Regions from separate parts of the Paraburkholderia sp. BR14320 genome, predicted to be linked through region 2. Evidence: predicted binding sites of a transcription regulator. Region 2 holds the regulator's gene; each other region holds the start of a gene.
What was found. The regulator FNR, encoded in region 2, switches genes on or off when oxygen is low (the NO sensors DNR and NnrR bind a similar motif). The targets are predictions, from matches to a motif close to TTGATNNNNATCAA.

Region 1: a site for FNR is predicted at 1,210-1,223, ahead of AB3X89_RS36210 (universal stress protein). Genes of this name have one in related genera too.
Region 3: a site for FNR is predicted at 1,175-1,188, ahead of AB3X89_RS36190 (cytochrome C). Genes of this name have one in related genera too.

The regions. Positions count from the first base shown of each region.
Region 1 is NZ_JBFPKG010000075.1:3,434-5,632, reverse strand. Features, by position in the region: gene AB3X89_RS36215 (universal stress protein) at 1-264, opposite strand, end outside; gene AB3X89_RS36210 (universal stress protein) at 288-1,127, opposite strand; gene AB3X89_RS36205 (flavodoxin family protein) at 1,410-1,937, shown strand; gene AB3X89_RS36200 (hypothetical protein) at 1,946-2,164, opposite strand.
Region 2 is NZ_JBFPKG010000001.1:13,396-15,594, reverse strand. Features, by position in the region: gene AB3X89_RS00085 (universal stress protein) at 1-251, opposite strand, end outside; gene AB3X89_RS00080 (response regulator) at 500-907, shown strand; gene fnr (fumarate/nitrate reduction transcriptional regulator Fnr) at 924-1,706, shown strand; gene AB3X89_RS00070 (PAS domain S-box protein) at 1,829-2,199, shown strand, end outside.
Region 3 is NZ_JBFPKG010000075.1:624-2,822, forward strand. Features, by position in the region: partial or broken gene AB3X89_RS36180 (AMP-binding protein) at 1-355, shown strand, start outside; gene AB3X89_RS36185 (acetate uptake transporter) at 386-997, shown strand; gene AB3X89_RS36190 (cytochrome C) at 1,245-1,580, shown strand; gene AB3X89_RS36195 (hypothetical protein) at 2,017-2,199, opposite strand, start outside.

The sequences.
Region 1 (2,199 bases), on a different contig from region 2:
TTCCACGGTGCGTGGCGTGCCCTTGACGCCGTGCGCTGCCAGCCGGCTCTTCGCGTCGGTCGCGATCCGCTGGCCTTCTTCGATGAAGGCGTCCTCGATCACGGACGGATCGAAACCCGGCGTGTCGTACGCCATGATGGGCATATCGATCACATACAGCGGCATCAATTCGGCACCGGACTCGGCGGCGAGGGTCAATGCGGCATCGAAGGCTCGAGAGACGGTATCGCTGCCGTCGAGCGCGACCAGTAGGCGGTGAAACATAATGGTCTCCTTAAGCGCGATCTTCAGTGCGACAACAGCACTGGCACGGTCATCGACTCGAGCATCGTGCGCGTTGCGCCTCCCAGTACGACTTCATGCAGCCGGGAGTGTGCGTACGCGCCCATCACGATCAGGTCGCAGCCGAGCTCCGACGCTTGCGACAGCAAAGCATCGCCGACCGGCGTGTCGTTTTCGATGGTCAGCTCTCGCACGTCGATCTTCACGCCGTGACGCGCGATGGTCAGCGCGATGTCCGCGCCGGGAATCCTATCGCGCGGCGGTTGATCGCTGGGCGAATGGACCGTCAGCAGCGACACCTTCGCGGCATGCGCGAGGAACGGCAGCGCGTCGTGGATCGCGCGGGTGGCTTCACGGCTGCCGTCCCACGCGATCAGCACGTGCCGGCCCGGCGGCGTGACGCGCCCGCTCGACGGCACCAGCAATACCGGCCGTCCCGTCGACAGCACGACGTGCTCGACGAACTGTTCGGCGACGAACGCCTCGGGGTCGACCGGATCAGTCTGTCCGAGCACGATCAGATCGGCGAGACGGGCGTACGGCGGCACAACGTCGTTCGCATAGCCGTCTGCGGTGATCCACTGACCTTCGACCTTTGCACGCGCGAGTTCGGCATGAAAGAGCCGCTCGAGCGAGCCAGCCCTTTCGTGGCGCTGGCGCTCGTGCTCCGCGTAGTACTCGGCAGTGCCAGCCATGACGAAGAACGCGTGGCGCGGTGGCACATAGGTCGAAAACAGACCGGTCAGCCCCGCGTGAAACCGGTGTGCAAGCTGCAATGCGATCTCGAGACGCGGATGCGCGCGAACGCTCGTATCGAGGTGAACGAGAATGCTTTTGTAGCTCATCGTCAAGGCTCCCTGACAGACCGCGTGGAAACGGGCGCAACCCGTGGTGACATTTAGTCTATGGTCCAGCCCGGCGCGACTGTTGACGCAGATCAAGCACGCGGATGCCGCACGCCAGTTGACGTGGGTCAATCGCTGCCGGCCGAGCTCAATTACTCTGACACCACCGCCCGCGAGTCGAATCTTGATCGAAGCGGCATCGCATCGCGAGCCGGCACGTTCGCAGCGCATGACGCTCAATTGGCGGATGAGGTGCCCAATGTCCGCTGTCGGAGAAAGCATATGTCCGAGCGTTGCAGGATTCTCATCGTCTATTACTCGCGAACCGGCACAACGCGGCGTGATGCCGAGCTGCTCGCGTCCGGGCTGGACGCCGACATCGAACCGATCCGCGAACCCGGCGGTCCCGAGCCGCGTAACGGTGCACGCGGTTTCGTCAGATCGTTGATGGATGCGCTGTGTCATCGACACGCCGAGGTCATGCCGGCGTTGCTCGACGTCGCAGCGTATGACCTCGTCGTCGTTGGCGCGCCCGTCTGGGCACGCGGCGCATGCGCGCCAGCTCGGGCGTGGTTGGAATTGCAGGGCCCGCAGGTTCGCCGGCTCGCGCTGTTTTGCTGCGAGGGCGCGTTCGGCGGCAAAGAGGCGCTGAAGCAGATGTCTGAGGCGGCGGGCAAGGTGCCGCTTGCGACCTGCGTGTTTACCGGCAGTGACCTGTATCGACGCAAAGACGGCGTCAAGCGCGACACGTTCGCGCAGAAGATCAGGTCGAGAATGGCGGCACGCCGCGAGATGGAGTGGCTGGTGTAGCGGGGTGTTCAGGCTCGCGGTCGAAAACGCTGCGACTCGACGCGCAGCGAGCCGCGCAACGCGTCGAAGTCGGTGCGCGGATGACGATGCACAGGCGTTCCGTCCGGAGCCGTGAGAGCGGGTGCTTGCGCGCGAGCAAGACCCTCCGTCAGTTCGAGTCGTTCGTTGTAGAGATCCAGCACGTCGGCAAAGGCCACAGCGACTTCGCGATCGGCAACCGGCACCATGTCGCCCCCGCATCCTGACATGCAGAGCAGCGTGA
Region 2 (2,199 bases):
ACGCCGCCCGGCACCTGCGCCTCGCGCAACAGCTCGCGCGGCCCATCGAGCGCGCGGCTGGCGAAATCTTGCGCCGCGCTCGCCGGCTCCGGCTCGAAAGCCACGTCGGCATTGTTCGACCACTTGCCGTGCCCCACCACGCAGCAGGCTTCGAGCGTGGCGCCCGTCAGCTTCGCGAGCTTCAGCGCCTCGGCGAAGGCGCGCTGCGCGCTGGGACTGTCGTCGAGTGCAACCAGAATTCGTGCATACATGTCGGACTCCCTCTGAAAGCGCTGGCATGACCCGAAGTGGCGCCGTCGCGCGTTTGCACCGACAGTGTGAAGCGCGCGCCGCCACGCGGCTTGACGCAGGTCAACGGGCCGCCGCTCGGCGTCGCCGCCGCTGGACGACATCGCCAGCAAGCCACTAGGAATATTCCTACAACCACTGCCTGAACTCCTAGCACCGCTTAAAGCGCCGCCGATATATTTCCAAGGTTAGGTCGCCAATACTGGTCGGTATGGACAGCCCCCCGTCAGCCACCTTATCGAGAGTTTTTCTCGTCGACGATGCGACCGAGGTCCGGCGCCGGCTTGCTTGTCTGATCGCGCTGATTCCCGGCATCGAAATCGCCGGCGAGTCCGCGGGCGTCGAGCACGCGTTCGACGACATCGTCGCGAGTCGCGCCGATGTCGCGGTGCTGGACCCGTGTTTCTCGGGCAAGACCGACCTGCTGCTGCTCGCTGCGCTGTCGCGGGCGCGGCCGTCCATCGTCAGCATCGTGCTGACCAATCATGACGCGACGGCGTTTCGCCGCGCGTGCGAAGCGGCGGGCGCCGACTTCTTCTTCGACAAGACCTCGGAGTTCGAGCTCGCCTGCCGCGCCATCGAAGCGATTGCCTATGCGCGCCGTGCGCATCGGGTCTGACCGCCAGGAGCCGATCATGCAAGTTGCCGCAGTCCGTGAACCCCGCCACGACGCGCCTCGCACCTCGCACGTCGTACCGATCCACGTCGCGCCCAGCACCGCGGCGGCACGCCACGCCGTCACGCGCTGCTCCACCTGCGCGATGCGCGCGATCTGCATGCCGCCCGAGCTGACGCCGGACGAACTGAGCCGGCTCGACGCGTTGATCTGCTCGACGCGCTCGATTAAACGCGGCGACGCGCTGTATCGCGCGGGCGACGAGTTTCAAAGCATCTACGCGATACGCGCCGGCTCATTCAAAACCGTGGTCATGCATCGCGACGGCCGCGAGCACGTGACCGGGTTCCAGATTGCGGGCGACTCGCTTGGCCTCGACGGCATCGGCGAGGGCAAGCAGAATTGCGATGCGATCGCGCTCGAAGATAGCGTCGTGTGCATCATTCCGTTCGCGCAGCTAGAGGCGATCTGTCGCGAGATCAAACCGATGCAGCATCACATCTATCAGATGATGAGCGGCGAGATCGTGCGCGAATCGAGCCAGATGATGCTGCTGGGCACGATGACCGCCGAGCAGCGCGTCGCGACGTTCCTGCTGAATCTGTCGAAGCGCTTCAAGGCGCGCGGCTTTTCGGCCGCGGAGTTTCATCTGCGCATGACGCGCGAGGAAATCGGCTGCTTTCTGGGCATGAAGCTCGAAACGGTGAGCCGGATGTTCTCGAAGTTCCAGCGCGAACGCCTCGTCAAGGCGAACGGCAAAACGATCCGCATCGAAGACCCGGAACGACTGGCTCGGGTTTGAGCGTCGGCGCGGCGCTCGCCTCACGTTCGTTCGCGGGACATGCCGGGTGGAACCGGCGCTCCTGAACTGATATAACTCAGTGCGTTGCGGTACGCGACCTTGCGTGGCCGCCCGGAGGAGCGATGGGTCTATCGAGCGGCGAGTCTTCCTGCTTCACCAGTGTTGCGTCCGGGTCGGACGTGTCCGTCGAGGATCGCTATTTCATGTTGGTCGAAGCGGTACAGGACTACGCGATCTTCATGCTCGACCCCGCCGGCCGCGTAACCAGCTGGAATCCCGGCGCACAGCGCATCAAGGGCTACACGCCCGAAGAAATCATCGGCCAGCATTTCTCGAAGTTCTATACCCCGGAAGACATCGCGGCCGGCAAGCCCGCTCGCGAACTGGAAACCGCCGCAACCGTCGGCCGCGCCGAGGACGAAGGGTGGCGTGTGCGTCGCGACGGCTCGCGTTTCTGGGCCAACGTGGTCGTTTCCGCCGTGCACGATGCGTC
Region 3 (2,199 bases), on a different contig from region 2:
GGAAATCGAATCGGCGCTCGCCGCGCATTCGCTGGTGGCGGAGGCCGCGGTCGTCGGCCGGCCCGACGAGACGATCGGCGAAGCGATCGTCGCATTCGTCGTGCTCAAGGGGCCGCGCCCGGAAGGCGCCGAAGCGAAAAAGGTCGCGGAGCAGTTGCGTGCGTGGGTGGGCAAGGAAATCGGGCCGATCGCCAAGCCGAAGGAAATCCGCTTCGGCGACAGCATGCCGAAGACGCGCTCCGGCAAGGTCGTGCGGCGTCTGCTGCGCTCGGTCGCGAAGGGAGAAACGGTCGAGCAGGACATGTCCACCGTGGAAAACCCCGCCGTGCTGCTTCAGTTCGGACATAACGAGTAAGCCCCCCAGTTCCATTCAGGAGACTTCACCATGAAACCCACCGCTCCCAACCCCGCATCGCTCGGCCTTGCCGCCTTCGCGCTGACCACGTGGCTCCTGAGCATGATCAACGCCGGCTGGTTCAGCGGCGGCTCGCTCGGTCTCGTGCTCGCCGTTGCGTTTGCGTTCGGCGGCAGCATGCAGATCGTCGCCGGACTCATGGAGATTCCGCGCGGCAACACATTTGGCGCCACCGCGTTCCTGAGCTATGGCGCGTTCTGGTGGTCGTTCGCGCTGTTTGCGCTGTTCCTGCACGAACAGGTGCCGGCCGCGTTCGTCGGCTGGTATTTGCTGTTGTGGGGCGTCTTCACGTTCTACATGTGGATCGCGACGTTCCGCTCGTCGCGCGCGCTGCAGTGCGTGTTCGTCGCGCTGTGGGCGACCTTCTTTCTGCTTGCGGCCGGCGAATGGCTCGGCTCGGCGGCACTTCGGCACGCGGGTGGCTATGGCGGCCTGCTGACGGCGCTGCTCGCGTTCTATCTGTCCGCGGCGGAGATCATCAACGAGTCGCTGGGGCGCACGGTCCTGCCGATCGGCGCGAAACCCCCGGTCGTCGAAATGGAATCGCTCAGCGCCGCGGTGGTGACGCGTTTTGCGGATTGATTACGCTCATCCGCCGCTGCACTCGGGCCGCCGCGCATATCAGATGCGCGGCGGCCCTCGTCATCTGGATACGCTCCCGCACGCGCGAAACTTGCGGCTGACTGGCGGGCGAAAGCTTTACCCAATGCCACGGCGCACGGGCGAACCGGGAACCCGCCGGCTTGCACCGCAGATCATTTGACCGAGGTCAATAAGGGCAGTTTCGCCGCCCATACACTGGTCTTATTCCTTATGCGGGAGCACTGCCGTGATTGCGCGAATTCGAAACTGTCTGCTGGTGTGCGCGGCGTCCGCGCTGACGGCCGGCACCGCCTACGGCGAATCCGAGCCGACCGCGCTCGTCGATCAGCAGCACTGCATGTTCTGCCACACGCGCGATGCGCCATTTCTCGCGCCGTCGTTCCAGCAGATCGCCGACCACTATCGCAACATGCCCGATGCGCAGCCGATGCTTGAGCACAAGCTGCGGCTCGGCGGCAAGGCACACTGGGGCGATACGCCGATGCCGCCCGCGGCCGAACGCGGTGGCCCGCTGTCGGCACAGGACGCGCACACCTTAGTGCAGTGGGTGCTTAGCCAATAAGGACTCGTCGAGCCGGCCAGCGACATACGATCGCGGCGATCACCCCGTCAGTCGCTCACGTTGCGCGGCGCGTTCGCTCTGTGGCTCGACAAAGACACATGGCAAGGCCCGCATAAAGGTTCTTTCGATCCCGAGGTTCGATCGATATCAGACCAGCCGGGGATCCGCGCTGTTTATTCCTGTGCCGACATTCGGATCGGTCATGTAATCGATTATTCCGCGCATTTGCTGCGCCCCGTCGCTCTTGTCGGGCGCATCGCGGAACATGGTTTTGCCGTCCTGGAGAGCATTTACCCGCTGCGACCTCAAGCTCAAGATACGCATACGACCGGCCACCTATTTGATGCAGGTCAACGTAGTGTGGTCATGCGCTTTGCGGACTGATTCGGCGGAGTGATCCCGTGCACTGATACGCATTCGAGCTCGCTGAAGCTCGTCATTTCGCTTCGCTCATAAACGCGCGAAACTCGTCCTCGACCGCGACGATCGCATTCGCACAGGTCCAATACATCACGCTCGCGTTACCGTCGGTGCGGTACATGCCGCGGCACATCGCTTTCAGCTGAATTAGCGCGTGATCTTCGTCGAGCCGTCCCTTCTGCGCCGCGAGATACACGAA